3 regions of the Acidovorax sp. SRB_24 genome follow, and region 2 is predicted to be linked to each of the others. Evidence: riboswitches for the same ligand, from Rfam matches in the RefSeq annotation. Region 2 holds a riboswitch; each other region holds the start of a gene.
What was found. Region 2 has a riboswitch for thiamine pyrophosphate ahead of thiC (phosphomethylpyrimidine synthase ThiC). Riboswitches for the same ligand answer to the same signal wherever they lie in the genome.
Positions count from the first base shown of each region.

Region 1: linked by a shared signal. The riboswitch ahead of B2J89_RS06450 (cytosine permease) and the one ahead of thiC (phosphomethylpyrimidine synthase ThiC) in region 2 are both predicted to bind thiamine pyrophosphate.
Region 3: linked by a shared signal. The riboswitch ahead of B2J89_RS06935 (FAD-dependent oxidoreductase) and the one ahead of thiC (phosphomethylpyrimidine synthase ThiC) in region 2 are both predicted to bind thiamine pyrophosphate.

Region 1 is NZ_MWOM01000012.1:75,342-87,068, reverse strand. Features, by position in the region: gene thiD (bifunctional hydroxymethylpyrimidine kinase/phosphomethylpyrimidine kinase) at 1-829, shown strand, start outside; gene B2J89_RS06455 (SH3 domain-containing protein) at 863-1,309, opposite strand; gene B2J89_RS06450 (cytosine permease) at 1,567-2,874, opposite strand; TPP riboswitch at 2,939-3,046, opposite strand; gene B2J89_RS06445 (3-hydroxyacyl-CoA dehydrogenase) at 3,141-3,899, opposite strand; gene B2J89_RS06440 (extracellular solute-binding protein) at 4,002-5,054, opposite strand; gene B2J89_RS06435 (phasin family protein) at 5,334-5,888, opposite strand; gene B2J89_RS06430 (thioesterase family protein) at 6,133-6,591, shown strand; gene B2J89_RS06425 (sodium:proton antiporter) at 6,861-8,276, shown strand; gene B2J89_RS06420 (D-glycerate dehydrogenase) at 8,296-9,273, shown strand; gene rmuC (DNA recombination protein RmuC) at 9,355-10,989, shown strand; gene B2J89_RS06410 (MFS transporter) at 10,991-11,727, shown strand, end outside.
Region 2 is NZ_MWOM01000008.1:60,911-72,637, reverse strand. Features, by position in the region: gene B2J89_RS04510 (TonB family protein) at 1-825, shown strand, start outside; gene aroE (shikimate dehydrogenase) at 822-1,721, shown strand; gene B2J89_RS04500 (transglycosylase domain-containing protein) at 1,736-2,497, shown strand; gene B2J89_RS04495 (PEP-CTERM sorting domain-containing protein) at 2,683-3,237, shown strand; gene ruvC (crossover junction endodeoxyribonuclease RuvC) at 3,447-3,995, shown strand; partial or broken gene B2J89_RS23185 (methyl-accepting chemotaxis protein) at 4,635-5,708, opposite strand; gene B2J89_RS04480 (methyl-accepting chemotaxis protein) at 5,935-7,614, shown strand; gene thiC (phosphomethylpyrimidine synthase ThiC) at 7,617-9,479, opposite strand; TPP riboswitch at 9,585-9,705, opposite strand; gene B2J89_RS04470 (hypothetical protein) at 9,736-9,912, opposite strand; gene lpxC (UDP-3-O-acyl-N-acetylglucosamine deacetylase) at 9,932-10,855, opposite strand; gene ftsZ (cell division protein FtsZ) at 10,972-11,727, opposite strand, start outside.
Region 3 is NZ_MWOM01000013.1:84,205-91,395, reverse strand. Features, by position in the region: partial or broken gene B2J89_RS06955 (hypothetical protein) at 1-926, shown strand, start outside; gene B2J89_RS06950 (thiamine phosphate synthase) at 1,023-1,928, opposite strand; gene B2J89_RS06945 (thiazole synthase) at 1,939-2,757, opposite strand; gene thiS (sulfur carrier protein ThiS) at 2,772-2,969, opposite strand; gene B2J89_RS06935 (FAD-dependent oxidoreductase) at 2,966-4,081, opposite strand; TPP riboswitch at 4,121-4,243, opposite strand; gene thiD (bifunctional hydroxymethylpyrimidine kinase/phosphomethylpyrimidine kinase) at 4,310-5,164, shown strand; gene B2J89_RS06925 (SH3 domain-containing protein) at 5,198-5,644, opposite strand; gene B2J89_RS06920 (cytosine permease) at 5,902-7,191, opposite strand, start outside.

The DNA.
Region 1 (11,727 bases), on a different contig from region 2:
CAGGCCCGCGCGCTACGTCCGCGTGCTCTCGATTGCCGGCTCCGACAGCGGCGGTGGCGCCGGCATCCAGGCCGACCTCAAGACCTTCAGCGCGCTGGGCTGCTACGGCATGACCGCCATCAGCGCGATCACCGCGCAGAACACGCAGGGCGTGCGCGCCATCCACGGCATTCCGCCCGACATGCTGCGCGCGCAGATCGACGCCGTGGCTGAGGACATCGGCGTGGACGCCGTCAAGATCGGCATGCTGCACTCGCCCGAGGTGGTGCGCGTGGTCGTCAAGGCGATTGCCCGCCACCAGATGCTGCAGGTGGTGCTCGACCCCGTCATGGTCGCCACCAGCGGCGACCGCCTGATGTCGCAGGAGACCGTGGGCGTGCTGGTGGAGGAGCTGTTTCCGCTGGCCACCGTCGTCACGCCGAATCTTGACGAAGCGGCGCTGCTGCTGGGCCGCACCATCGACGGTGCCGATGCACTCGACGATGCGGCCAGCGCGCTGCTGGCGCTGGGCGCGCCGGCCGTGCTGCTCAAGGGCGGGCACCTGCCCGGCGACACCGTGATCGATGTGCTGGCGCTGGCCGGCGGGGGGCGGCTGCGCCTGCAGTCGCCGCGCATTGCCACGCACAACGGCCACGGCACGGGCTGCACGCTGTCGTCGGCCATTGCCGCGCACCTGGCACTGGGCCTGCCGCTGCCGCAGGCGGTGGAACAGGCGCGCGCCTACGTCCTGGGCGCGATCGCCGCCGGCGCCGCGGTGTGCACCGGGCACGGGCACGGGCCGCTGAACCACGGCTATGCGCCCGTGGCGCAGCGCGTGCTGCACCATTGAGCTGGCGGGCCCGCGAGCCCGCCCGGTCTTTGCTTACCAGCCCCAGGCCAGCCGCCGCGCGATCCAGCCCTTTTGCCCGCCTTCGCGCTGCACCTGCGCCCAATCGCCCGATTTTTTCAGCGTCTTCACGACCTCGTGCTGGTCCAGCTGGCCCACGCGCCGGTGCTGCTGGCCGGGGCCCGCGCGCAGGTTTGCCGTGTGGGCGGTGACCACCATGTGCGGCACCTTGTGGGTCAGCGGGGCATGGATCCAGCCCAGCGTGGCCTCGTAATCCTTCACCCGCAGCCACTGGCCCTTGCGCTGCAGGACCTGCAGCGGGTAGCCCGAGGCCAGCTCCCACAGCGTGGCCGAACGGGTCGTGGGCGTTTCGCGCACGTTCACGCTGGAGCCCTTCACGCTGACGAATTCTTGCGCGCGTGCGGCGGCGGCCGCGGGCAGGCTGGACAAGGCGGCGGCTGCAGCCAGGCCAAGGGCGGCCACGGAAAGCGAGAGACGGCGGGACAGAAACAGCACGGGAACAACACTCCTTTGAGACAAACGCATGGGATCCATGCGCCCGGTCCGACAGGGCGCTGCCGGTGAAGTTCCTGCACTTTCGATAAAAAGTGAGCTGCTGGCGCTGGCACAGCTTGGGTTTCAGGTGGGTTTTGCTCTGAATCCCAGGACCAGCGTGCGCACAGTGCTCATCTTTGAATAGCGCTGCGCGGGCGCGGGGGGCCGACGCGGGGCCGCGCTTGTCAGGCCTGCCGCGCGCCTGCGGCCAGCGTGCCGGCGCCGGGCCGGGTGCGCGTGGCATAGGCCAGCACGAAGCACAGCGCGAGCGTCGGCAGGGCCGAGCCCAGCGCCGGCGCGAGTCGGGGCACCAGGTGGTAGAACGCGATGCCCGCCAGCCACAGCGCGATCGGCGCGGCATGCGCCTGGCGTGCCTGCGCCAGCAAGGCCGCAGCGCTGGCGCCAAAGGCCAGGCGCCCCAGGATCACGCCAAACAGCGGCACGAAGACCGAGCTGAGCAGCAGCAGGAAGGGTTCGAGGCTGTGCATCGGCAGCACCAGCGCCAGCAGCGTGCACAGCAGCGCGATCGCGATGCCCCAGCGGCGTACGCTCCAGCGCGGCCGCAGGGCGTGGGCCGAGACGGCGCCTGAATAGGCGTCGCCATAGGCGTTGTCGACTTCGTCGATGAGGATCAGCGACAGCGCGATCAGCCCGCCCTGCGCCAGCAGCAGCGCGGTCACCAGGTCCTGGCTGGGCAGCACCAGCGCGACGAGCACGCCAAGCGCATAGCACCAGATGTTGGCCAGCGCATAGCCGGCCCAGGTGCCGCGCAGCGCCGCGCGGCCGCTGGTGCCGTGGCGCGCATAGTCGGCGACCAGCGGCAGCCAGCTGATCGGCATGGCGATCACCAGGTCGAGCGCGGGCATCACGCCCATGCCGCCTTCGCCGCGGCGCTGCCAGAGGTCTGCCAGGCCCTGTGCCTGCGCCAGCGACAGGAACTGCCAGCTCAGCCACACGAGCGACAGCACCACCAATGGCAGCGCCACGCGCGCGATGATGCGGCGCACCAGCTGCACCATGGAGCCGCTGATGAGCAGCGTCACGACACCGCCCCACAGCAGCGTGGCGAGCACCGGCCAGTGGGGCGCCAGCAGGCTGCCCGACTGGCGGCCGATGGCGACGGTGGCGTCGCGCATCACCACCAGTTCGAAGGTGCCCCAGCCGATCAGCTGCACGATGTTGAGCACGATGGGCAGGCGCGCGAACGCGCGGCCGTACACCGCGTGCATCAGCCCGGCGCTGGCCAGGCCGCTGTCGCAGCCGATCTTGGCCACCCAGCCGAGCAGGCCGGCGCCGAGCAGCGAGCCGAACACGATGGCCAGCAGCGCGTCTTGCGTGCCCATGGCGGGCATCAGGTAGGCGCCCACCTGCATCACCAGCAGGCCTACGCCCAGGCTGAACCACAGCGAGGCGTGGTCGTGCCACTGGAACACGCGCCGGTCGGCGGAAATGGGGGCCAGCGCCTCGTTGGCGGGGGTGGCGGGCTGTGTCATGAAAAGGCTCCGTGCGGTGCGCGCGCGGGGCGGGCCAAGGGCACGGCGGCCCGTGGGCGGGGCGGTGCTGTGCGGCCGGCTTCCCTGCGCGAGGATGATCTCAACAGGTTCAAAGGGACTTTCTCAGCCGCCCGGTCCTCGAAAGATCCCGGCGACACCCCCAGCGGTCGTGTCCGGCAAGCCACCGGACACGGCGCGATTGTAGGGGTGCCCCGGATGTCCTGCTGCGCGCGGGGCCGTTCACGCGCGGGCCCGCCGCCCGGCCTTCAGCGGGGCGCCAGGCGGATGGCGCCGTCGAGGCGAATCACTTCACCGTTGAGCATGTCGTTTTCGAAGATATGCCGCACCAGCTTGGCGTAGTCCTGCGGCGTGCCCAGGCGGCTCGGGAAGGGCACGCCGGCGGCCAGCGCATCCTGCACCTCCTGCGGCATGCCAAACAGCATCGGCGTGCCGAAGATGCCGGGGGCAATCGTCATGTTGCGGATGCCGCTGCGGGCCAGGTCGCGGGCGATGGGCAGGGTCATGCCGACGATGCCGCCCTTGGAGGCGCTGTAGGCGGCCTGGCCGATCTGCCCGTCGTAGGCGGCGACGCTGGCGGTGGAAATCAGCACGCCGCGCTCGCCCGTGGCTTCGGGTTCGTTCTGGGACATCGCTTCGGCCGCCAGGCGGATCATGTTGAAGCTGCCGACCAGGTTCACCGCGATGGTCTTGCTGAACGCGGCCAGGCTGTGGGCGCCGTTCTTGCCCACGGTCTTTTCGGCCGGGGCGACGCCGGCGCAGTTGACCAGGCCCATCAGCTTGCCCAGGGACACGGCCTGCGCCACCACGGCCTGGCCGTCGGCTTCGCTGCTGACGTCGCAGCGCACGAAGGCGCCGCCAATGTCCTGGGCCACCGCCGCGCCCTTGTCCGCCTGCATGTCCGCGATGACGACCTTGCCGCCCTGCGCGGCCAGCATGCGTGCCGTGCCTTCGCCCAGGCCCGATGCGCCGCCGGTCACGATGAATACCTTGCCCTGAATGTCCATGCCGTATCTCCAGTGAATGACGTTGACGTAAACGTAAATTATGGCGGATGCGGCACGCGAAAAAAAGCCCGGCAGGGCCGGGCGCGGGGAGGGGTGCAGGGCTTATTTGAAGCCGACGCGGTCCAGCATCTGCTGCACCTTGGTCATGTTGGCGCCCACGGCGCTGATCGGGATGGTCTCGCTCTTGAACGGCTTGCCGCCGGTCATGGCCTTGAGCGCGGGGTTGGCGATGTCCACGCCCTTGGCGGCGGGCCATTCGTTGTTGCCGTTGGCAAAATAGTTCTGCGCTTCAGGGCTCGCGAGGTACTCCATGAACTTGATTGCGTTGGCGCGGTGCTTGGCGTACTTGGCGACGGCGCCGCCCGCGATGTTCAAGTGCGTGCCCCACGACTGCTGGTTCGGAAACACCACGCCGACCTTGTTGGCCACGGCAATGTCTTCGGGTTTGTCCGAGCGCATCAGGCGCGCCAGGTAGTAGCTGTTGGTCACGCCGATCTGGCATTCACCCGACGCCACGGCCTTGATCTGGTCGGTGTCGCCGCCCTTGGGGTCGCGCGCCAGGTTGGCCACCATGCCCTTGAGCCACTCCTGCGTCTTTTGCTCGCCCATGTGCTCGGTAACGGCGCCAAACAGGCTCAGGTTGTAGGGGTGCGAGCCCGAGCGGATGCACAGCTTGCCCTTGTTCTTCGGGTCGCCCAGCTCCTCGTAGGTGTCCACGTCCTCGGGGTTCATCTTGACCTTGTTGTAGACGATGACGCGCGCGCGGGTCGACAGGCCGAACCACGAAATGCCGCCGTCTGCGGCCGGCAGGCTGCGCAGGTTGGCCGGGATGGCGTCTTCGAGCACCTTGGACCTGATCGGCTGGAACAGCCCGTCGACCTCGCCGCGGTACAGGCGCGCCGCGTCGACCAGCAGGATCACATCGGCGGGGGAGGCCGAGCCCTCGGCCTTCAGGCGTGCCAGGATCCCGGCATCGTCGGCATCGACGCGGTTGATCTTGATGCCCGTGGCTTGGGTGAAGCCGCTGTAGAGCGCTTCATCGGTGGCGTAGTGGCGTGCCGAATAGAGGTTGACGACGTTCTCTTGGGCCTGCACGAAACCGCTGGCTGCGAGCAGGAAACAGGCTGCTGCGGCAGCCGTGGAGATTTTTTTCATGGGAAGGGCGAAGGAGGAATGGTAACGGGTGCAATGGTAAAGCAAACGCGAACCATTCGCAATACTGCCTGCGCGGTTGTGTTTTTTCGGCGGCACCCGGTCCCTGGGTCGCGCAAAAAAAAGCCCGGTCGAGACCGGGCTTGAACGAATCCCTGAAACCCGTGTTTCGAGAGGATCCGAGGAGACAACTGGGGTCCCGGCGGCGCCGGGACAGTGTTCGCATTATCAGGGTAATCCCTGCTTTGTGTCCAGCGCCTTGTGGCTGGACAGGCGCATGGCTCAGCGCTGCTTGCGGGCACCCGCAGCCGACTTGGCTGCGTCGGCGGCCGTGGTGGCCACGGCGTTGAAGTTGGCTTCAGCGGCGTCGGTGGCCTGCTTGACGGCCTTTTGCACCGATTCGAACGCGTTGTTGGCGGCCGACACGGCGCTCTTCATCACGGCCACGGCCGTTTCCGAGCCGGCGGGTGCGTTCTTCGACGCCGAGTCCACCAGGGTGGCGAAGTTCTTCTGCACTTCGGCGGTCTGCGACTCGACGGCCTTGCTGAATTCACCGCCGGTGCCCGAGGCGATGTCGTACAGGTGGCGGCTGTAGGAAGCTGCCTTCTCGGCCAGGGGCTGGAACAGGCCGGCCTGCAGGGCGATCAGTTCTTGTGCGTCCTTGACGCTGAGCACGGCCTGGGCGTGGCTGGCGGCCTCGTTCAGTGCGGCGCGCGAAGCGGTCACGTTCAGTTCGACCAGCTTTTCCACGCCTTCAAAGGCTTTGCTGGTCAGACCAAACAGGGTTTCGATGTTGGCTTTGTGTGCGGCCAGGATTTGTTCAGCGGTCAGGGACATGTGAGATCTCCAAAAGAAAGGAAAAGTCGAAAGCGACTGTGGTTCACAAATATCTGCGCTGGCATGCTTTCCGGGCCATGTTGCAGTGCAGCATAGTGCGGATTCTAGGGGCGACGGTGGCCGACACGCAAGCACTTTTTGTTGCGTTGCAACAAATTACGTTTTCTGTCCTTTGTTACGTCAAAACGACGGACTGCGGTCCCTTGCCGGAGGGCCTGTTGCCGCGCTGGCAAAATCCACGGCCATGAACACGACAGCGACCCCGGCGCGCCCTGCGCCCCAGCCGCGCAGCGCCTACGCCGCCTTTCGCCCCATCAGCACGCGCTGGGCCGACAACGATGTGTATGGGCATGTGAACAACGTCGTCTATTACAGCTGGTTCGACACCGCGGTGAACGCCCACCTGATCGAGCAGGGCGCGCTCGACATCCACGCGGGCCGGACCATCGGGCTGGTGGTCGAGACGCAGTGCAACTACTTTGCCCCGCTCGCCTTTCCGCAAACGGTGGAAGCGGGCATCCGCGTGGCGCGCCTGGGCAGCACGAGCGTGCGCTATGAAGTGGGGCTGTTCGCCCAGGGCGAGGCGCTGACGGCGGCGGCCGGGCATTTCATCCATGTGTACGTGGACCGCGCCACGCGCCGGCCCGCCGCGCTGTCACCGCGCCTGCACGGCGTGTTGCAGGCGCTGGTGCTGCCGGGCTGATATTTTGCTCTGGTATCAGGAGCTGCCAGCACATTCTGGGTATGCGCTCAAGCCGGTTTTGACCATATTTTTTTCGCAGCGGGCAGGGCGCGTTGCGATTGGCCTGGCGTGTCCGGGCCATGGCCTACACTTTCGCGTTGCCCGCGGCCGACGCGGCCAGGCGCTCGGGGCGCTGGCAGCGCATGCTGTGGCGCGGTACGCCGCGCCGGCCTGCCGTCCACAGCCCATTTCCGTGCGCCTGTTTTCAATATAACGAGGGAGACCCACGCATGAAGCATTTCCGCTGGCTGCTCATGGCCACACTGTCGGCCTTGCCCGGCCTGGCGCTGGCCGCCGACATCGATGGCAGCCGCCTGGCCCTGTGGTGGGGCGTGCCGTTTGCCGGCGTTCTGCTGTCGATCGCGCTTCTGCCGCTGCTGGCACCCATTTTCTGGCACCACCATTACGGCAAGGTGGTGGCGGGCTGGGCGCTGGCCTTTCTGCTGCCGTTTGCCGCGGTCTTCGGCCCGGCGGCGGCCGGCGCGAGCCTGGTGCATGCGCTGCTGGCCGAATACATTCCGTTCGTGATCCTGCTGACGGCGCTGTTCACGGTGGCGGGCGGCATCTACATCCGCGGCAACCTGCAGGGCAGCCCCGGGCTCAATACCGCCATCCTGGCCATCGGCGCCGTGCTGGCCAGCTTCATGGGCACGACCGGGGCGTCGATGCTGCTGATCCGCCCGCTGATCCGCGCCAACGACCAGCGCAAGCATTGCGCGCACGTGGTGATCTTTTTCATCTTCATCGTCTCCAACGCCGGCGGCTCGCTGACGCCGCTGGGCGACCCGCCGCTGTTCCTGGGCTTCCTCAAGGGCGTCGACTTCTTCTGGACCGTGGCCCACATCTTCCAGGAGACGCTGTTCCTGGTCGGCGTGCTGCTGGCGCTGTTCTATGCGCTCGACACCTGGTACTTCCGCCGCGAAGGCCAGGGCGGCGGGCAGCGCCGCGACCCGACGCCCGACACGCGCACGATCGGCTTCGATGGCAAGGTCAACTTCGCGCTGCTGGGCGTGGTGGTGGCGCTGGTGCTGCTCAGCGGTTTCTGGAAGTCGCCCGTGGTGTTCGACGTCGCGGGCACGCCCGTCGGCCTGCCGGGCCTGGTGCGTGACGTGGGCTTGGTCATCGTCACGCTGGTGTCGCTGTGGCTCACGCCCGCGCAGGTGCATGCCGACAACCAGTTCGGCTGGGGGCCCATGCAGGAAGTGGCCAAGCTGTTCGCCGGCATCTTTCTGACCATCATTCCGGTCATCGCCATGCTCAAGGCCGGCGTGGGCGGGCCCTTTGGCGCCATCGTCGCAGCCGTCACGCGCCCCGATGGCGCGCCCGATCCGGCGATGTACTTCTGGGCGTCGGGGCTGCTGTCCTCGTTCCTCGACAACGCGCCGACCTACCTGGTGTTCTTCAACACCGCCGGCGGCAATCCGGCCGAGCTCATGACCACGCTGGCGCCCACGCTAGCCGCCATCTCGGCGGGCGCCGTGTTCATGGGCGCCAATACCTACATAGGCAACGCGCCCAACCTGATGGTCAAGGCCATCGCCGAGGACCGCGGCGTCAAGATGCCGAGCTTCTTCGGCTACATGCTGTGGTCCTGCGGCATCCTGGTGCCGCTGTTCATCCTGATGACCTTCGTCTGGTTCCGCTGAAACTGAAAGAAAGCCCGCCATGAACAAACCCCGCATCCTGATCGCCCGTGCGATCTTTCCCGAAGTGGTCGAGCGGCTCGCGCAGCACTTCGAAGTCGAAGCCAATCCCGAGGACGCCCTCTGGTCGCCACAGGAGCTGGCCGAACGCCTGGCCGACAAGGATGGCGCCCTCACCACCGGCAGCCAGCGCATCGACTCCGAACTGATCGCCGCCTGCCCGCGCCTGAAGATCGCGGCCAACATGGCCGTGGGCTACAACAACTTCGACGTCGAGGCCATGACCGCCGCGGGCGTGCAGGGCACCAACACGCCCGATGTGCTGACCGAGACCACGGCCGACTTCGGCTTCGCGCTGCTCATGGCGACCGCGCGGCGCATGGCCGAGTCCGAGCATTACCTGCGCGCCGGGAAATGGAACAAATGGAGCTACGACATGTTCGCCGGCACCGAAGTGCACGGCAGCACGCTGGGCATCATCGGCATGGGCCGCATCGGCCAGGGCATTGCCAAGCGCGGCGCGCACGGCTTCGGCATGGACGTGGTCTACCACAACCGCTCGCAGCTCTCGCCCGAACTCGAGGCCGAGTGCAAGGCCCGCTATGTCGGCAAGGAAGAGCTGCTGCGCAGCGCCGACCACGTGGTACTGGTGCTGCCCTACACCGCCGAGTCGCACCACACCATCGGTGCGGCCGAGCTGGCGCTGATGAAGCCCACGGCCACGCTGGTCAACATCGCGCGCGGCGGCATCGTGGACGACGCGGCCCTGGCGCACGCGCTGCGCACGCGCCAGATCGCGGCGGCCGGGCTCGATGTGTTCGAGGGCGAGCCCAGCGTGCACCCCGACCTGCTCACGGTGCCTAACGTCGTGCTGACGCCGCACATCGCCAGCGCCACCGTGGCCACGCGCTTGGCGATGGCCAACCTGGCCGCCGAAAACCTGATCGCGTTCTTTGACGGGCGCGGCGCGCTCACCCCCGTGAACCGCGTCGGCGACTGAATTGCATAATTGGCAGTCAAATATGCCTCCAGCCCTTATGGGGCATGCGTTGACAGCTATTGAAACAAGAGTGAACTGCCTTTGACTACCGACACCCTCGTTCTCGCCGCCCTGCTGCTGCTCGTGGTCGTTCTGCTGGCGCTGCTGCTGTGGCGCCGCCCGCGCGTGGAACTGCCGCCCGAATGGGGAGCGCGCCTGCAGGCCCTGGAAGCCACGGCCCAGTCCACCCAGCTGGCGGTGGCCAAGAACGACGGCGCGCTCGACGGCATGGGCCAGCAGCTGCGCGGCTCCACGCAGGCCATGCAGGGCACGCTCGATTCGCTGCGCCATGCGGTGGACGAGCGCCTGGCGCAGGCGGTGGCCGAGTCGCGCACCGGGCGTGCCGAGCTGTCGGACACCCTGGCGGGCTTTCGCACCGAGCTGATGCAGACCACGGCGGCGCTGGCGGCCGAGAGCGTGAAGTCGCGCCAGGCCATGGCCGAGAGCACGCAGCTATTCGAGCAGCGCATCCAGGAGCGCTTCGAGGCGCTCACGGGCGCCACGCGGCAGACGCTCGACTCGCTCAAGGGCGACATCCAGAGCCAGCTCGGCACCATGTCCACGGCGCTCAAGGACCAGCTCGAAGGCAACGGCCACCAGATCAAGAACCAGTTCTCGGTGCTGCAGGACGCGGTCTCGCAGCAGCTCGCCGGGCTGGTGCAGGGCAGCCAGCACAACGCCGAGCAGCTGCGCACGGCGCTCAACGAGCGCCTGGCCGCCATCCAGGCCGACAACTCGACCAAACTCGAAGAAATGCGCCGCACGGTGGACGAAAAGCTGCACGCCACGCTCGAGCAGCGCCTGGGCGAGTCGTTCAAGCTGGTCAGCGACCGGCTCGAACAGGTGCACAAGGGCCTGGGCGAGATGCAGACGCTGGCCGGCAGCGTCGGCGACCTCAAGCGCGTGATGACCAACGTGAAGATGCGCGGCACCTGGGGCGAGCTGCAGCTGGGCGCCATCATCGAGAACGTGCTCACGCCCGGCCAGTACGCGCGCAACGTCAAGACCGTGCCGGGCAGCGATGAGCTGGTCGAGTTCGCGATCCGCCTGCCGGGCCAGAGCGACGAGCAGCCGGTGTGGCTGCCGATCGATTCCAAGTACCCGGTGGAGCAGTACCAGCGCCTGATGGACGCGCACGACACGGCCGACAAGTCGGCCATTGCGTCGGCCGGCAATGCGTTCGAGACCTCGATCAAGCTCGAAGCGCGCAAGATCTATGGCAAATACGTCTCGCCCCCGCACACCACCGACTTCGCCGTGCTCTACCTGCCCACCGAAGGGCTGTTCGCCGAAGTCATGCGCCGCCCCGGCCTGGTCGAGGCGGTGCAGAACGACTGCCGCATGATGATCACGGGCCCGGCCAACCTGGCGGCCATGCTCAGCAGCCTGCAGATGGGTTTCAAGACGCTGGCGATCGAGAAGCGCTCGTCCGAAGTCTGGAACATGCTGGGCCAGGTCAAGACCGAGTTCGCCAAGTTCGGCGACGTGGTCGAGGCCACCAAGAAGTCGATCGACGCGGCCGCCAAGAAGTTTGACGAGGTGGGGGTGCGCACGCGCGCCATCCAGCGGCGCTTGCGCGACGTGCAGGCCCTTCCGGCCCCTGAAGAGGGCGGGCTGCTGGTCGCCGCGCCCGAAACGGCCATGCCGGCCGCGCCTTCGCCGAGCGAAGGCGAGTGACATGAACGCCGCGCTGGCCCGTCTGATCGCGGGACAGGTCTGCGTGCATGCCTGCATGGCCGGCATGCGCATGGCTGCGCCGCTGCTGGCGCTGCGCGCGGGCTACAGCGCAGCGGCCGTGGGCGTGCTGCTGGCGCTGTTTGCGCTGACCCAGGTGTTCTTGGCGCTGCCCGCGGGGCGCTATGCCGACCGCCATGGACTGCGCCGTCCGGTGGGCTTTTGCGTGGTGGCGGCCGCCAGCGGCGCGGGGCTCGCGCTGGCATTTCCGGTGTTCGAGGTGCTGTGCGCGGCGGCCTTGCTCACGGGCGGCGCCACGGGTGCGGCCACGATCGCGCTGCAGCGCCACGTCGGCCGGGCCGCCCACAGCGCCACGCAACTCAAGCAGGTGTTCAGTTGGCTGGCGATCGGACCGGCCATCTCCAACTTCATCGGCCCCTTCTTTGCCGGCCTGATGATCGACCATGCGGGCAGCGCCGCCGGCAGCCTCGGCGGCTTTCGCTGGGCGTTCGCGCTGCTGGCGGTGCTGCCGCTGGCCACCTGGTTCTGGGTGCGCCACACGGTGGAGCTGCCGCCCGTGATCGCCGCCACGGGCGGGCCGCAGCAGCGCGTGTGGGACCTGTTGCGCGAGCCGCGCTTTCGCCGCCTGATGCTGGTCAACTGGGTGCTGTCGTCCTGCTGGGACGTGCACACCTTCGTCGTGCCGCTGCTGGGCTACGAGCGGGCACTGAGCGCGTCGGT
Region 2 (11,727 bases):
CTGCAGCTGACCCTGCTGGTGTCGGCGCTGCTGCACGCCGCCGTGCTGTCGGTGCGCTTCGTCGATCCGGAGGGCTTCAACCGCGTGTTCCAGGACACGCCGCTCGAAGTGATCCTGGTCAACGCCAAGTCCAGCGAGCGCCCCGACAAGGCGCAGGCCATCGCGCAGGCGGCGCTGGCCGGCGGCGGCGACGCTGCCCAGGGCCGCGCCACCAGCCCGCTGCCCTATTCGGCCCTCACCCACATCGGCAACGATTTCGAGGAGGCCCAGCGCAAGCTCGACACACTGCAGGAACAGCAAACCCAGCTGCTCGCCCAGTTGCGCAAGCAGATTGCCGCCCTGCCCGCCCCCGACCCGCGCAAGCCCAGCCCCGACCCCGCCAAGGCCGCCCAGGAAGAAAAGCGCCGCCAGCTCGTCAAGCTGCTGGCCGAGATCGAACGCCGCATCCACGAAGAGAACGCGCGCCCCAAGAAGCGCTATATCAGCCCCGCCACGCGCGAGGAGGTGTACGCGGTTTACTACGACGCGCTGCGACGCAAGGTCGAAGACAAGGGCACCGAGAACTTCCCCGAGCTGGGGGGCAGAAAGCTATACGGCGAGCTGACCATGATCGTCACCGTCAACCACGATGGGCGCGTGCTCGCCACCGAAATCGTGCAGGGCTCGGGCACGCCCCTGCTCGACAGCCGTGCCGAGGCCATTGCGCGCGCGGCGGGCCCGTTCGGCGCCTTCAATGCCGAGATGCGCCGCAAGGCCGACCAGATTGCCGTGGTCTCGCGCTTCAAGTTCACGCGCGAGCAAACCCTGGAGACCAGCGTGCGATGAACGCCAGCGCCCCCCCGCCCGATCTTTACTGCGTCATGGGCCATCCGGTCGAACACAGCCGCTCGCCCTGGATCCACGCGCGCTTTGCCGCACTCACGGGCCAGGCGCTGCGCTACGAGCGCCGCCTGGTGCCGCTGGACGGCTTTGCGCAGGCGCTGGCCGAATTCGCCGCCGCCGGAGGGCGCGGCTGCAACATCACGGTGCCGTTCAAGCTCGAAGCCGCTCAGTTGGCCACCCAGCGCAGCGAGCGCGTGCAGCTGGCCGGCGCCGCCAACACCCTGCGCTTTGCCGACGGCGAAATCTACGCCGACAACACCGATGGCCTGGGCCTGGTGGCCGACGTCGCGCACAACGCCGGCTTTGCCTTGGCCGGGCGCGACGTGCTGCTGGTCGGCGCGGGCGGTGCGGCCGCAGGTGCGCTCGGGCCGCTGCTGGCCGCCGGGCCGCGCCGCGTCGCCGTGGCGAACCGCACCCTGGCGCGCGCGCAGGCGCTGGTGCAGTCGCACGCGCCCCTGGCTGCGCTACACAAAACAGAGCTGTCAGCGCATACCCCGCAAGCGTTAGAGGGCAATTTGACCCCAAACGGGACCTTTGACATCGTCATCAACGCCAGCGCCAGCAGCCTCGCAGGCGATGCGGTCCCCGTCCCCGCCAGCGTGCTGCGCCCGGGCGCCCTGGCCTACGACATGATGTACGGCCCGGCCGCCCAGGGCTTCCTGGACTGGGCCCGCGCGCACGGCGCCCAGCCGCGCGACGGCCTGGGCATGCTGGTGGAACAGGCCGCCGAGGCCTTTGCGATCTGGCGCGGCGTGCGCCCGCCCAGCGCCGCGGTACTCGCTGAACTGCGCGCGCTGATGGCGCAGCCCGCCCTCGCCTCCGGCACCCACGCGCACTGAAGCGCCACTGCCCCATGAAGCCGCTGCTGCGCTGGATAGGCCTGGTGTTGCTGGCGCTGCTGGCGCTGCAGTTGTTCTTCGCCCTGCGCATCGCCGCCATGGCCGCGATCGCCCCCGAATCCACCGGCTTCCAGCGCTCCGAGGCCTGGGTGCAATGGGCCGACACAGGCACGGTGCGCTGGCGCCAGCAGTGGGTGCCGTATACGCAGATCTCCGACCACCTCAAGCGCGCCGTCATCACCGCGGAAGACGACAGCTTCGTCAACCACGACGGCGTGGACTGGAACGCCATCGAAAAGGCCTGGGAGCGCAACGCCCTTGCCGAGGCCCAGGCCGCGCGCCAGGAAGCCGCGCGCCCCGCCAAGCCGCGCGCCCCGGCCGCCGCCGCGCGGCCCGTGCGCGCGCCCAAGATCCGGGGCGGCTCCACCATCACGCAGCAGCTGGCCAAGAACCTGCTGCTGTCGGGCGAGCGCACGCTGCTGCGCAAGGGCCAGGAGTTCGTGCTCACGCTGCTGCTGGAGCAATTCCTCACCAAGCAGCGCATCCTGGAGATCTACCTCAACAACGTCGAATGGGGCGCCGGCGTGTTCGGCGCCGAGGCTGCCGCGCAGCACTACTTCCGCAAAAGCGCCGCCCGCCTGGCCCCTGCCGAGGCCGCCCGCCTGGCCGTGATGCTGCCCGCGCCCAAGCGCTTCGAAAAGATGCCCGGCTCCGCCTACCTGAGCGGCCGCACCCGGGCCATCCTGCGGCGCATGGGCGGGGCGGAGCTGCCGTGACTGCCACGGCCAACGGCGCAGCAAAGCGGTAGTGCACGCGCGATGGCATGGCGCGAAAGAACGCCCCGCAGGTTCTATAAGCGTCGATATTTTTGACACTTCGTGACGTATAGTTACGTAAGCCATTGATTTGTAACCTTGGCACACAAAATGCTTCTTTTTGAGACCTCAACTAGGAGATGTCAATGCACCGTTTTCTCTCGCCCTTGGTTCTTGGTTTTTCGCTGCTCGCCGTGGGGGCTCAAGCGGCCCCGGTGGTCGGTAACACTTACCTGGATTCGGACAATGTCGGTTGGACCTACATCGGCAGCTACGACGTGGGGTCCGGACCTTTCTGGAAGAACACCCCTCTCAACTACACGGCTTTGCAAGCCGCCGAATTGGTCTTCGGCTCCCTCGCAAATGGATACCAATACGCCATTTCAACCGTTGATTCCTTCGTGAATCACCTGGCCTGGTACGACGGATTCGGAGACACTTCCCATCTGCCGACCACCAACAAGTTTGGTGGCGGCAACGCGTTGGCCGAGAATTTCTTCATCGATGTGGGCAAGAGCGGCTACAACCAGGGCGGAGATCTTTCCGCCTATGTGGGCGGCGACAAGGCCACACAGGGCGGCGGCGCGTTCAACTATGTGTTCACCGCCGCCGCGCCCAACCCGGTGCCTGAACCGGGCGCGCTGGCATTGCTGGGACTGGGGCTCGCTGGCATTGCCGCATTGCGCCAGCGCAAGGCTTAAGCCCAGCGCTGCAACAAGGACCCGCTTCGGCGGGTTTTTTCTTGTGCCCGCTGCAAATCCCCGCGGCGTGCGGTCTCAGCGCACGCCTGGTTCGTTCAGGCCTGTGCGGAAGCGCAAGCCCGCCTCCAGTGCGCTGGTGCGCTGGTCCATAATCAAAAAGGCGCTCAGCGCTTACCAGACAAGCACTGACAGCTCCATTTTTCACAGTTATGCGAATCCTTGGCATCGACCCCGGCCTGCAAACGACCGGCTTTGGCGTGATAGACGTAGAGGGGCACGCGCTCAGCTATGTGGCCAGCGGCACCATCCGCACCACGCAGCTCGCGCTGGGCGACCTGCCGGGGCGGCTGAAGGTGCTGTTCGACGGCATCAGCGAGGTGGCGGCACGCTACCAGCCGACCGTGGCCACGGTCGAGATCATTTTCGTCAACGTCAACCCACAGTCGACGCTGCTGCTGGGCCAGGCGCGCGGCGCCTGCATCACGGCGCTGGTGGCCAGCGACCTGCCGGTGGCCGAATACACGGCCTTGCAGATGAAGAAGGCGGTCGTCGGCCACGGGCGTGCGGCCAAGAGCCAGGTGCAGGAGATGGTGCGCCGCCTGCTGCAGCTGCCCGGCCTGCCGGGCACCGACGCGGCCGACGCGCTGGGCATGGCCATCACCCACGCGCACGCGGGCGCCGCCATGGCGCGGCTGGCCGAGGCGGGAACGCTGCAGCGGCGCCAGCACGCGATGTACAAGGGCGGGCGCAGTTACTGACGGCGCGCGCGCTGCGCGCGCAAAGGGGCCAGCGCACCGGCCCGCTTGTTCCTAGAATGGCCTGCCATGGCCCACCCTCCCCCTGCCGCCCCTCCGCCCAGCGCAGCGCCGGGATTCGTGTTCGTCAAAATCCCGGTGGGACGGCACGAGGCCGACCCTCTGCACCTGCGCGAGGAGCAGATGGACGAGGCCTTGCGCGCGCAGGGCCTGGGCCTGGTGGTGGGCTGGGGCGATTCGCTGGGCGAGCGCCACTTGGACGGCTCGCGCGACGTGGTGTACCTGCGCATCGACATCCTTGTGCACGACCTGGCGGCTGCGCTCTCGGTGCTGCGAGCGCTGCTGCCCGCACTGGATGCGCCGCAGGGCACCGAGATCCACTACACGCTGGACGGACGCAACCTGCACGACACGGCGGAGGCGGCCGGGTGGCGGCTGCAACAGCCCCTGGCCACTGCGCCGCGCGGCCTGCCGCCGGCCTGGCGCTGACACGCTTTGCTTTGCGGTGTCCCGCCCGGGGCCTGCGCTGTGCGCGGCCCGCTCATTCGCTACGAAATCAAGAGCTACCAGCGCTTGATGGGCAAGCGCTGGAGCCTTAAAACGCTCGAAATCAACGCAGCGCGGCGGCGGCCACGCCCAGGCGCGTAGCCCGGCGGCGACAGGCGCCGCGCGTGGGCCGCCCTGCGGCGCGGCGGCGCTGCCGCCATCGAGCTTGAACTGGCCCACGGCCCGTGTGAGCTGGCCGGCCTGCTCGCGCAGCGATGCGGAGGCGGCGGTGGACTCTTCGACGAGCGCGGCATTTTGCTGCGTCATCTGGTCGAGCTGGCGCACCGACTGGCCGATCTGGTCGATGCTCTCGCTCTGCTCGGCCGCCGAGGCGGTGATCTCGCCGATGATGCCCGAGACGCGGCGCACGCTGCTCACGATCTCGCCCATGGTCTGCCCGGCCTCGCCCACCAAGCGGGCGCCGTCTTTCACCCGGCCGACCGAGGTGCCGATCAGTGCCTTGATCTCCCGCGCGGCCTCGGCCGAGCGCTGCGCGAGGCTGCGCACTTCGCTGGCCACCACGGCGAAGCCGCGGCCCTGTTCGCCCGCGCGCGCGGCCTCGACGGCCGCGTTGAGCGCCAGGATGTTGGTCTGGAAGGCGATCGAGTCGATCACGCCCGTGATGTCGCCGATGTGGCGCGAGCTGGCAGTGATCTGCTCCATGGTCGTCACCACCTGGGCGACCACGCTGCCGCCGCGCTCGGCCACGGTGGCGGCCGAGGTGGCGAAGTCGCGCGCATGGTGCGATGACTCGGCGTTGTGGCGCACGGTGCCGGTGAGCAGCTCCATCGACGAGGCGGCCTCCTGCAGGTTGGCGGCGGTCTGCTCGGTGCGCTGGCCCAGGTCCTGGTTGCCGGTGGCAACCTGGCCGCTGGACGCGGCAATGTTGCCCGCGGCGTCCTGCACCTGGCGCACCAGCGTGCGCAGCGCGTCCTGCATGCGCTCCATGGCCATCACCAGCTGGCCAACCTCGTCGTGGTTCGTCGCCCGCACCTCTTGGGACAGGTCGCCGCCGGCAATGCGCTCGGCCAGGTCGCGCGCCTGCGACAGCGAACGCGTGATGGAGCGCACGCTGAACAAGGTGAGTGCAACCAGCACCGCCAGCGCCAGCAGCAGCGCGCCGCCGATCAGCGCCGACATGCGGGAAGCGCGCGCATCCATGTCCTGGCGCCCCACGGCGCGAACGAAAAGTAACTGTATGCGTCTTCCGCTTGAGCAGCCGCAGGGTATTCACCGGCATGGAGTCAGTGTTCACGGCACGCGCATTGCCCAGGGATTGACAGCAAATTGTCACAAACAACCGGCACAGTCCACAGGGCTCGGGGCCGCTGGCCCCAGGTACATGTCTTGCGCGCGGCACTGGCCGCTCGCGCGGGCAGCACCCCTTCCTTCTCCTATGCTTTCGTCCACCCCCTCCGTTCCCTCCCCTGCCACCGCTTCGCGCGGCTCGCTGGCCAGCAGATTGCTGGCCGTCTTCTTCGCGACCATGGCGCTCGCGCTGCTGGGCTCGGCCTTTGGCATCTGGTCGCTGCAGCGCATCCAGCGCTCCACGCAGCACATGGTGGAGCACAGCGTCGCGGCCGAGCGGCTGGTGGCCGATGCCTACCGCTACCAGGCCATCAATTCGGAGCGCTACAAGGCCATCGCCTTGAGTTCAGAGCCCGAGGTGGGCGATACCCTGGGCGCGGACATTGCCGCGACGCAGCAGCTCTATGACGGGCGGCTCAGCGCCTTGGCCGACAGGCTGCAGGCGGCCGAGCACCAGCAGCTCCTCGCAGGCATCCGCACCGCCGGCAAGGATTTCGCGGTGGCCCGCTCCGCGCTGGTGGCGGCGCGCGACTCGGGCCTGACCGAGCGCATCCGCAAGGTCTATGCCGAACATTTCCTGCCGTCGTCGAACGCGCTGCTGTCGGCGCTGGGCACGCTGACGCAGGCACAGCGCGATGCCATCGATGCGCGTGCGCGCGAGGTCGCCAGGCTGGGCGAAGTGGCCCGGCTGGTGCTGATCGCCTTCAGCGCCCTGGCGCTGGCGCTGGGCACGCTGCTCGCGCTGTGGCTAGTGCGCAGCATCACCCGCCCGATCGCTCTGGCTGGCACCACCGCCGACCGCGTGGCCAGCCTGGACCTGCGCCACGACATTGCAGGCCATGGGCGCGACGAGGCCGGCCGCATGCTGGGGTCTCTGGAGGTGATGCAGCACGCCTTGCGTGCGCTGGTGCGGCAGGTGCGGGGCTCGGCGCAGAACATCAGTGCGGCCGCCTCGGACATCGCCAGCGGCAACAGCGAACTGTCGGGCCGCACCGAAGAGACAGCCACCAGCCTGCAGCAGACCGCTGCCGCGCTGGAGCAGCTGACCCACCATGTCGTGCAGTCGGCCGAATCGGCCCACCATGCGCAGGCCATGGCCAACGCCGCGACCGTGGTGGCGCAAGAGGGCGGCAGCGTGGTGGCCCAGGTGGTGGGCACCATGGAAGGCATCCACCAGTCCTCGCGCAAGATCGTGGACATCATCGGCGTGATCGACTCCATCGCCTTTCAGACCAACATCCTGGCGCTCAATGCCGCGGTCGAGGCCGCGCGCGCCGGCGTACAGGGGCGGGGCTTCGCCGTGGTCGCGGCCGAGGTGCGCAGCCTGGCCACGCGCTCGGCGGCGGCGGCGCAAGAAATCAAGGCACTGATCACCGCATCGGTCGAACGCGCCGAGGCCGGCGCCAGCCTGGCGGGCGTGGCGGGCAGCACCATGGAGCGCATCGTCGGTGCCGTGCAGGACGCGGCACGCCGCATGGGCGAAATCACCTCGGCCACCGCCGTGCAGAACCACGAGATCGCGCAGATCAACACTGCCGTATCCCGGCTCGACCAGATGACGCAGGAGAACGCGTCACTGGTCGAGGAATCGGCCGCCGCATCCGCCAGCCTGCGCAGCCAGGCCCAGGAGTTGGCGGCCCTGATCAGCCGGTTCGTGCTGCCGGGCCAGGATGCGCCCGGCCCGGTGGACCAAACCGCACCCGGCACGGCGCCACAGACGGCAGCCCCGCGCGCGCCGCTGCGGCTGGCGCAGCGGCACGCGGCCTGACATCAGGCCACGGGCTGGATCGGCACGTACAACTCACCGCCCGTGCCGCGGAATTCCACCGCTTTTTCCTGCAGGCCCCGTGCGGCGAATTCGCGCACCTCCTGCGTGATCTTCATGGAGCAGAACTTGGGGCCGCACATCGAACAGAAGTGCGCCACCTTCGAGGCATCCTTGGGCAGGGTCTCGTCGTGGAATGCGCGGGCGGTGTCGGGGTCCAGGCCCAGGTTGAACTGGTCTTCCCAGCGGAAGTCGAAGCGCGCCTGGCTGAGCGCATCGTCGCGCGCGCGCGCGCCAGGGTGGCCCTTGGCCACGTCGGCCGCGTGCGCGGCGATCTTGTAGGCAATGATGCCCTGCTTGACGTCGTCGCGGTCGGGCAGGCCCAGGTGCTCTTTGGGAGTCACGTAGCACAGCATGGCCGTACCCATCCAGCCGATCATGGCCGCGCCGATGGCGCTGGCGATGTGGTCGTAGCCGGGGGCGATGTCGATGGTCAGCGGGCCCAGGGTGTAGAACGGCGCCCCGTGGCAGGTGTTGAGCTGCTCGGTCATGTTGGCCTGGATCATGTGCATGGGCACGTGTCCCGGGCCTTCGATCATGGTCTGCACGTCGTGCTTCCAGGCGGTCTGCGTGAGCTCGCCCAGCGTGTGCAGTTCGGCAAACTGCGCCGCGTCGTTGGCGTCGCTCGCGCAGCCCGGCCGCAGTCCGTCGCCCAGCGAGAAGCTCACGTCGTACGCCTTCATGATGTCGCAGATGTCCTCAAAATGCTCGTACAGAAAGCTCTCGCGGTGGTGCGCCATGCACCACTTGGCCATGATCGAGCCGCCGCGCGAGACGATGCCGGTGCGCCGCTGCGCCGTGAGCTGGATGTAAGCCAGGCGCACGCCGGCGTGGATGGTGAAGTAGTCCACGCCCTGCTCCGCCTGCTCGACCAGCGTGTCTCGGAAGATGGCCCAGGTCAGGTCCTCGGCCACGCCGCCCACCTTTTCGAGCGCCTGGTAGATCGGCACGGTGCCGATCGGCACGGGCGCATTGCGCACGATCCAGTCGCGCGTGGTGTGGATGGCCTTGCCGGTGGACAGGTCCATCACGTTGTCTGCGCCCCAGCGGATCGCCCAGACCAGCTTCTCGACCTCTTCCTCGATGCTGGACGTGACGGCCGAATTGCCGATGTTGGCGTTGATCTTGACCTTGAAGTTGCGCCCGATGGCCATGGGCTCGACCTCGGGGTGGTTGATGTTGGCTGGAATGATGGCGCGCCCGCGCGCCACTTCGTCGCGCACGAATTCGGGCGTGATGATCTGGGGGATGCTCGCGCCCATCGGGTTGCCCATCAGGCGCTGCTCGCGGCCGGCGTCCGCCATGTACTGCGCCATCCACTCGCGCTTGCCGTTCTCGCGGATCGCCACGTATTCCATCTCGGGCGTGACGATGCCTTTCTTCGCGTAGTGCATCTGCGTGACGTTGGCGCCGCTGCGCGCGCGCAGGGGCTGGCGCTGCAGTGCGGCGGCCTCGGCGCGCAGCTGCGCCAGGCGCGCGGCGTCCTCGCTCCTTTGGCCATCATCGATCGCCGCGGGCGCGCGGCCTGCGTAGCGCTCGACGTCGCCCCGCGCTGCGATCCAGGCGCCGCGCACGCTGGCCAGGCCGCGCCGCACGTCGATGGCGACATCGGGGTCGGTGTAAGGGCCCGACGTGTCGTAGACGCTGACCTGCTCGCCGTTGGTCAGCAGGATGTCGCGCACGGGAACGCGCAGGTCGGCGTGCAGCTGGCCGGGCACGTAGGCCTTGCGCGAGGCCGGAAAGGGCGCACGGGCATCCTCCAGCAAGCGGGCGAATGTCTCGAGGGCAAGGGGGTCGGTGGCGTTCATGGTCGGTCTCCGGTGGATGGCAGGGATGTGCTCCGGAGTGGACCTGTGCTCGCCCCCCCGGTGGCAGCGCCAGGGGCAAGGTCCGCCTGCCGTCAAAAGTAGCAGGACAGAAAGATCGGCTCTTCTTACGCCGGTATCAACCGGATCAAGTTCGTCGGGTTCGCGGGCCAGTCTGGACTTCAGACCGCCCCCATCTCAGTGCGTCAGCACACCCCGGAGCAGCCGCGAGTATAGGGCTATGCAGAGCGCGCCCGCGTCAGAGAACGCGCTCGGCGATCAGCACCGCAAAGAAGACAAAGGCGGCGATCAGCGTCCACTTGAGGACGACAAAACCCAGGCGCTTGTAGCGCGGCTGGCCGGTGCCGGCATAGAACGCAAAGCACACCGCCGCCGCGAGCAACAGCAGCAGGACGGCCCAGCGGAACAGCAGCATGGCAGCGGGCCCTGTGCGCTTACCAGGCGCGCGCCGGCTGGGCAAAGCCCGGGGGGGCCAGGCGCTCGTTGTCGAAGCTCACCAGTTCCCAGGCGTCGGGCTGGGCGAGCAGCTCGCGCAGCAGCAGGTTGTTGAGCGCATGACCCGAACGAAACGCGCTGTAGGCGGCCAACAGCGGCTTGCCGATGAGGTAGAGATCGCCCATCGCGTCGAGGATCTTGTGCTTGACGAATTCGTCGTCATAGCGCAAGCCGTCGGCATTGAGCACCTTGTAGTCGTCCATGACGATGGCGTTGTCGAGGCCACCGCCCAGGGCGAGCCCGCTGGCGCGCATCATCTCGACGTCGCGCGTGAAGCCGAAGGTGCGCGCGCGCGCGATGTCGCGGCTGTAGTTGCCCTGCCCCAGGTCAAACTCGACGCACTGGCCGGTCGAGTCCACCGCGGGGTGGGAAAAGTCGATCTCGAAGCGCAGCTTGAAGCCGTGGTAAGGGTCGAGCCGCGCCCATTTCGCGGATGCCCCCTCGCCCTGGCGGATCTGCACCGGGCGCTTGACCCGGATAAATTTCTTGGGGGCGTTCTGCAGCGCGATGCCGGCGCTTTGCAGCAGGAAGACGAACGACGCCGACGAGCCATCGAGGATGGGAACCTCTTCGGCGGTGATGTCCACGTACAGGTTGTCCAGGCCCAGGCCCGCGCAGGCCGACATCAGGTGCTCGACGGTGTGCACCTTGGCGCCGCCCGCAGAGATCGTCGAGGCCATGCGCGTGTCGGTGACGGCCAGGGCCGAGATCGGAATGTCCACCGGTTCGGGCAGGTCCACACGGCGGAACACGATGCCGGTGTCAGGCTGCGCGGGGCGCAGGGTGAGCTCCACGCGTTGGCCGCTGTGCAGGCCCACGCCCACCGCACGGGTGAGCGCCTTGAGAGTACGTTGCTGAAGCATGCAGGGATTTTAGGTGCGAAGGCGGCACTTTGCTGCAGTGCACGCACGCCCTGGATTTATCGCCGCGATGGAGGATGGGGCGCGGTGCCAGCGCGGGCCGCGCCGCGGCTTCCCGCTCAATCGGCCTGCTTGCGCAGGAACGCTGGAATCTCCAGGTCGTCCATGCCGCCCGACGACAGGGCGTCCACGCGCGCCGCAGCCTGCGTGCGGTTGGTGCGCCAGACGCTGGGCACGGCCATGCTGCCGTAATCGGTCTGGCTCGTGCCGCCCGCAGAACCCAGCACCGTCGTGCCCATGGCCGCGCCCGCCACCGGCACCTGGTAGGCCAGGTTGTCGGTGCCGGTGCGCAGGCTGCCCTGCACCACCTGCATCGACTGGCGGCGCGCATTGTGGCGCGAGAGGCCGGTGGCCACCACGGTGACGCGGATCTCCTCGCCCAGGCTGTCGTCGTAGGCGGCGCCGTAGATGACATGCGCGTCGGGCGAGGCGTAGGCGTTGATGGTGCTCATGGCCAGGCGCGATTCGCTCAGTTTCAGGTTGCCCTTGGCGGCGGTCACCAATACCAGCACGCCCTTGGCACCCGACAGGTCGATGCCTTCGAGCAGCGGGCAGGCTACGGCCTGTTCGGCGGCAATGCGCGCGCGGTCGGGGCCGCTGGCGGTGGCCGTTCCCATCATGGCCTTGCCGGGCTCGCCCATCACGGTGCGCACGTCTTCGAAGTCGACGTTCACATGGCCGTACTCGTTGATGATTTCGGCGATGCCGCCCACGGCGTTCTTGAGCACGTCGTTGGCGTGCGCAAAGGCTTCGTCCTGGGTGATGTCGTCGCCCAGCACATCGAGCAGCTTCTCGTTGAGCACCACGATCAGCGA
Region 3 (7,191 bases), on a different contig from region 2:
TCGCGGCGACCGGCTCGTCCGGGGCGTGGCCGCTGCCGGCCGCCAGCGCCCCGGCGGCGCCGGCGGAGGTGGTCAACCCCGAAGACCTGTTCGACCTGCAGCAGCAGGCCGAGTTCTTTGTCTCGGTGGGCGAGCACGACCAGGCCATCGGCGTCATGAAGCGGCACATCGCCGACAACGAGCGCAGCTCGCCGCTGGCCTATCTGGAGCTGTTGCGGCTCTACCACTCGCTCAGCCGCGTGGGCGATTTCAACAGCCTGCGTGACCAGTTCCACCGCTATTTCAACGCGCAGATTCCCGAGTTCGGCGTGTTCCACCGCGCCAGCCGCACGCTGCTGGACTGGCCCGAGGCACTGGCGCAGATCGAGGCGCTGTGGAGCGATGCCGCCGTGCTGGCGCTGCTCGATGGCCTGCTGTTTTGCCACGAGGGCACCGACACCGCGCGCTTCGACCTGGCCGCCTACGACGATCTGCTGCTGCTGTACGCCATTGCCCGCACCACGCCACCGAGGGCCCGCGGCGCGCCGCCGCCAAGGGCCCGCACTACGCCGGTGTCGGCCCCCGAACCGCTGCCGGCGCCCGAACCGCACGGGTTGACTCCGCAGGCGGCCGCGGCTGCGGCGCTCTTCGTGCCATCGGTGCCCGCCAGTCTGATGGACTACGACCTGGAGCTGGTGTCCGATTCGGGCTATGCCGCCCTCGGCCTGGATGCGCCCCTGGCAGCGCCGCAGCCGGACCCGCTCGACCTGGACTTGGACCTCGATTTGAGCGAGCCGGCCGGCGCCGACGACTGGGCGCTGCCGCCGCTGACCGGCAGCGAGCTGCCCGCGATGCCGGTGACGCCGCCGCCCCAGCGCGAGCAGCCGCGCGGCTTTGGCGCCCACAGCGACCGCGTGGAAGCGCGCTTCGACCTCGGCGACCGCTAGCCCGGCTGAGCGCATCGCGGCACTGCAGCGCGGACTATGTTTTTGGTAGCTTCAAGCGCTTGCCAGATCAGCGTTTGAGGCTGTTTTCATGGGTATTCAATGCGGCGCGTGCAGCGCCCGTTGCAGCTGCGCCGCTGCCGCCTCCGGGTCGGGCGCATTGACCAGGGCGCGCACCACCGCAATTGAGCCCACGCTCGTGGCCCGCACCTGCGCGAAATGCTCGGCACCAATGCCACCGATCGCCACCAGCGGGTAGCTTTGCATCAGGCGCGCATAGGCGGCGAGCCGGCCCAGGCCCTGCGGGGCCGTGGCCATGCGCTTGAGCGTGGTCGGGAACACCGCCCCCATGGCGACATAGCTCGGCCCCACGGCATCGGCGCGCAGCATTTCGGCATAGCCATGCGTGCTCACGCCCAGGCGCAGGCCGGCGCGGCCCAGCGTCTCCAGGTCTTCGGGGCGCATCGCGTCGAGGTCTTCCTGGCCCAGGTGTACGCCATAGGCGCCCGCGGCCACGGCCGCCTGCCAGTGGTCGTTGATGAACAGCAGCGCGCCCGTGCCCTGCACCGCGTGCACAGCGGCCTGCACCTCGTGCGCGATGGTGGCGGCGTCCTCGCTCTTGAAGCGCAGCTGCACCGTCGGCACGCCGGCGCGCGCCATGCGGCCGACCCAGGCGGCGTCGGGCAGCACCGCGTACAGGCCGAGCGCCCGCGGGCACGCGGCGAAGGCGTTTTGCTGTGGCAGCGCCTGCAGGCCGAAGTCTTGGGGCTCATCGGGCCAGGTTGCGGCATCGACAGCGCCTGTGCGCTCGGCGCGGGCCTGCCAGGCGCGCGCCAGGCAGCGGGCATCGGCGGCGATGAAGCCGAGAGCGCTGCAGGCCGCCAGCGCCGCGCGGTACACCGGAGAGGTGCCCTCGGATGCCGGGACGGGCTGTGGCGTGCTCGGCGTGAACGTGCCCGTGTGGTGGCGCACGATGTCCTGGGCCAGGGTGTCGGTGTCGATCATGGCTGGGGTCTCAGGCCGAGGGCTGCTCGTGGTGCCAGAACGGCGTGCCCAGCACCGGCGTGCTGGGCTGGGCACTGTGCTGTGGCTGCATGGCGCCGGCGCGGCGTGCGCTGCGGCCGGCCTGCACGGCGTCGGCAAAGGCGCCGGCCATCGCGACCGGGTCCTGCGCCAGCGCCACGGCGGTATTCAGCAGCACGCCGTCGTAGCCCCATTCCATCACCTGGCAGGCATGCGAGGGCAGGCCCAGGCCCGCATCGACCAGCAGCGGCACGGCCAGCCGCTCGCGCAGCACCTGCAGCGCATAGGGGTTGACGGGGCCGCGCCCGGTGCCGATCGGCGCCGCCCAGGGCATGACGGCCTGGCAGCCGACGTCGACCAGGCGCTGGCACAGCACCAGGTCTTCGGTGCAGTAGGGCAGCACGTAGAACCCGTCGCGGATGAGCTGCTCGGCCGCGGCGACCAGGTTCAGCGTGTCGGGCTGCAGCGTGTAGTCGTCGCCGATCACTTCGAGCTTGATCCACGGCGTGTTGAACACCTCGCGCGCCATGTGCGAGGTGGTGATGGCCTCCTGCACGCTGTGGCAGCCCGCGGTGTTGGGCAGCACCGGCACGTCGAGCTCGCGCAGCAGCTCCCAAAAGCTGTTGTGGCCTGCGTCCGCATCGCCGCTGCCCTGGCGGCGCAGCGAGGCCGTGACCATGGCCGGGCGGGCGCGCTGCACCGCGGCCTTGAGCGTGGCCGGCGACGGGTAGCGAGCCGTGCCCAGCAGCAGGCGGCTGGAGAAGGACTGGCCGTACAGGACCAGGGCGTCGTCAGAAGGGGTGGTGTTCATGGCAATGCGCGGCGCTAGCCGCCGGTGACGGGAGAAATGACTTCCACGCGGTCGCCCGCCTGCAGCAGGTGGCGTGCGTGCTCGGTGCTGGGCACGAAGACGGTGTTGACGGCGACCGCGAACGGCGGCCGCGCCGTGATGGCGGCCAGGGCGTCGGCCACCGTGGCGCCGTCGGGCAGCTGGTGCGGTGTCTGGTTGATGGTGATGTTCATGGCAAAGAGAGGGCGCTCGTCGCGCTGTGTAAATCCACGGCCAGGTCGAAGGCGCTGGCCAGGGGCGATTGTCCGGTCTGCAGCAGCTCCAGCACCACGTCGAGCAGGGCGGGCGCGATCATGAAGCCGTGCCGGTACAGGCCGTTGACTTCGAGCACGCGCTCCGCCGTCTGGCGGATGGCGGGCAGGTTGTCGGGCAGGGTGGGGCGGCATTGGGTGGCGATCTCGACGATGCGCGCTTCGGCAAAGCCCGAATGCACGGCGTAGGCGGCGCTGAGCAGCTCCAGCGCCGAGCGCACGCTGGCGGGCGAGAGGTCGTCGGACTCGATTTCGGTCGCGCCGATCACGAACAGGTGGTCCTGCTTGGGCGCGATGTAGATCGGGTAGCGCGGGTGCACCAGGCGCGTGGGGCGTTGCAGCGTCACCTCGGGTGCGTGCACGCGCACGACCTCGCCGCGCACACCGCGCAGCTCGCGCCACTGCGCGCGTGCGCCCAGGCCGCGGCAGTCGAGCAGCCAGTCGGGCTGGCCCGGCGTGCCGGGGGCGAAGTCGGCCGGCTCCCGCGGCGTGTTCCAGTGCACGGCCACGCCCCGCTGCGCCATCTCGCGCGCCAGCGCGTCCAGCAGCTGGCGGTTGTCGAGCTGGCCTTCGCCGGGCAGGTACATGCCCTGCGCAAAGCGCCCGGCCAGGGCCGGCTCCAGGCGCGCCATGCCGGCGCTGTCGAGCGCCTGCATGGCGGGCAGTGCCGGCAGCGCGCTGTGCGTGGTCTCGAACTGCAGGCGCAGGCGCGCCGCCTCCTGTGCATCCTGCCGGTGCCAGACCACCAACGTGCCGTTTTGCTGGAAGAACACCGGCGCTTGCAGGTCTGCCAGCAGCTGTGGCCAGCGCGTGAGCGCGTGCTGGCCCATGCGCACCACGCCGGGCTCCGTCACGGCCGACTCGGCCAGCGGCGCCAGCATGGCGGCCGCCACGCGCGCGGCGCTGCCCTGGCCGCTGGCGTCCTGCGCCTCGTACACGGCCACCGCATGGCCGGCACGCGCCAGTGACACCGCCAGCAGCCGGCCCATGAGGCCGGCGCCCAGAATCGCAAAAGAGGAAGGGTGAGCAATCATCGTTGTCCGTTGGTGTGGGTGCACGGACAAAACGGGCGGGCGCCTGTGCTGGAAACTCCCCACGCCAGCATGACCTGGATCGGGTAACGGGGCCTGCGTTGGCTCGGCCCCAGGGTGTTTCTCAGTCCGCGCCAGCCTGGCGGGACACCCCTGTTTCGTCCTGGCAAGAATTACAGCACAAGCCGCCAGCGCCCGTCTTGATGTGGCGCATAGGCCATAATTTTTGCCATGACTCAAACGACCCTCCCGGCCGCCAGGCCCGCGCGCTACGTCCGCGTGCTCTCGATTGCCGGCTCCGACAGCGGCGGTGGCGCCGGCATCCAGGCCGACCTCAAGACCTTCAGCGCGCTGGGCTGCTACGGCATGACCGCCATCAGCGCGATCACCGCGCAGAACACGCAGGGCGTGCGCGCCATCCACGGCATTCCGCCCGACATGCTGCGCGCGCAGATCGACGCCGTGGCTGAGGACATCGGCGTGGACGCCGTCAAGATCGGCATGCTGCACTCGCCCGAGGTGGTGCGCGTGGTCGTCAAGGCGATTGCCCGCCACCAGATGCTGCAGGTGGTGCTCGACCCCGTCATGGTCGCCACCAGCGGCGACCGCCTGATGTCGCAGGAGACCGTGGGCGTGCTGGTGGAGGAGCTGTTTCCGCTGGCCACCGTCGTCACGCCGAATCTTGACGAAGCGGCGCTGCTGCTGGGCCGCACCATCGACGGTGCCGATGCACTCGACGATGCGGCCAGCGCGCTGCTGGCGCTGGGCGCGCCGGCCGTGCTGCTCAAGGGCGGGCACCTGCCCGGCGACACCGTGATCGATGTGCTGGCGCTGGCCGGCGGGGGGCGGCTGCGCCTGCAGTCGCCGCGCATTGCCACGCACAACGGCCACGGCACGGGCTGCACGCTGTCGTCGGCCATTGCCGCGCACCTGGCACTGGGCCTGCCGCTGCCGCAGGCGGTGGAACAGGCGCGCGCCTACGTCCTGGGCGCGATCGCCGCCGGCGCCGCGGTGTGCACCGGGCACGGGCACGGGCCGCTGAACCACGGCTATGCGCCCGTGGCGCAGCGCGTGCTGCACCATTGAGCTGGCGGGCCCGCGAGCCCGCCCGGTCTTTGCTTACCAGCCCCAGGCCAGCCGCCGCGCGATCCAGCCCTTTTGCCCGCCTTCGCGCTGCACCTGCGCCCAATCGCCCGATTTTTTCAGCGTCTTCACGACCTCGTGCTGGTCCAGCTGGCCCACGCGCCGGTGCTGCTGGCCGGGGCCCGCGCGCAGGTTTGCCGTGTGGGCGGTGACCACCATGTGCGGCACCTTGTGGGTCAGCGGGGCATGGATCCAGCCCAGCGTGGCCTCGTAATCCTTCACCCGCAGCCACTGGCCCTTGCGCTGCAGGACCTGCAGCGGGTAGCCCGAGGCCAGCTCCCACAGCGTGGCCGAACGGGTCGTGGGCGTTTCGCGCACGTTCACGCTGGAGCCCTTCACGCTGACGAATTCTTGCGCGCGTGCGGCGGCGGCCGCGGGCAGGCTGGACAAGGCGGCGGCTGCAGCCAGGCCAAGGGCGGCCACGGAAAGCGAGAGACGGCGGGACAGAAACAGCACGGGAACAACACTCCTTTGAGACAAACGCATGGGATCCATGCGCCCGGTCCGACAGGGCGCTGCCGGTGAAGTTCCTGCACTTTCGATAAAAAGTGAGCTGCTGGCGCTGGCACAGCTTGGGTTTCAGGTGGGTTTTGCTCTGAATCCCAGGACCAGCGTGCGCACAGTGCTCATCTTTGAATAGCGCTGCGCGGGCGCGGGGGGCCGACGCGGGGCCGCGCTTGTCAGGCCTGCCGCGCGCCTGCGGCCAGCGTGCCGGCGCCGGGCCGGGTGCGCGTGGCATAGGCCAGCACGAAGCACAGCGCGAGCGTCGGCAGGGCCGAGCCCAGCGCCGGCGCGAGTCGGGGCACCAGGTGGTAGAACGCGATGCCCGCCAGCCACAGCGCGATCGGCGCGGCATGCGCCTGGCGTGCCTGCGCCAGCAAGGCCGCAGCGCTGGCGCCAAAGGCCAGGCGCCCCAGGATCACGCCAAACAGCGGCACGAAGACCGAGCTGAGCAGCAGCAGGAAGGGTTCGAGGCTGTGCATCGGCAGCACCAGCGCCAGCAGCGTGCACAGCAGCGCGATCGCGATGCCCCAGCGGCGTACGCTCCAGCGCGGCCGCAGGGCGTGGGCCGAGACGGCGCCTGAATAGGCGTCGCCATAGGCGTTGTCGACTTCGTCGATGAGGATCAGCGACAGCGCGATCAGCCCGCCCTGCGCCAGCAGCAGCGCGGTCACCAGGTCCTGGCTGGGCAGCACCAGCGCGACGAGCACGCCAAGCGCATAGCACCAGATGTTGGCCAGCGCATAGCCGGCCCAGGTGCCGCGCAGCGCCGCGCGGCCGCTGGTGCCGTGGCGCGCATAGTCGGCGACCAGCGGCAGCCAGCTGATCGGCATGGCGATCACCAGGTCGAGCGCGGGCATCACGCCCATGCCGCCTTCGCCGCGGCGCTGCCAGAGGTCTGCCAGGCCCTGTGCCTGCGCCAGCGACAGGAACTGCCAGCTCAGCCACACGAGCGACAGCACCACCAATGGCAGCGCCACGCGCGCGATGATGCGGCGCACCAGCTGCACCATGGAGCCGCTGATGAGCAGCGTCACGACACCGCCCCACAGCAGCGTGGCGAGCACCGGCCAGTGGGGCGCCAGCAGGCTGCCCGACTGGCGGCCGATGGCGACGGTGGCGTCGCGCATCACCACCAGTTCGAAGGTGCCCCAGCCGATCAGCTGCACGATGTTGAGCACGATGGGCAGGCGCGCGAACGCGCGGCCGTACACCGCGTGCATCAGCCCGGCGCTGGCCAGGCCGCTGTCGCAGCCGATCTTGGCCACCCAGCCGAGCAGGCCGGCGCCGAGCAGCGAGCCGAACACGATGGCCAGCAGCGCGTCTTGCGTGCCCATGGCGGGCATCAGGTAGGCGCCCACCTGCATCACCAGCAGGCCTACGCCCAGGCTGAACCACAGCGAGGCGTGGTCGTGCCACTGGAACACGCGCCGGTCGGCGGAAATGGGGGCCAGCGCCTCGTTGGCGGG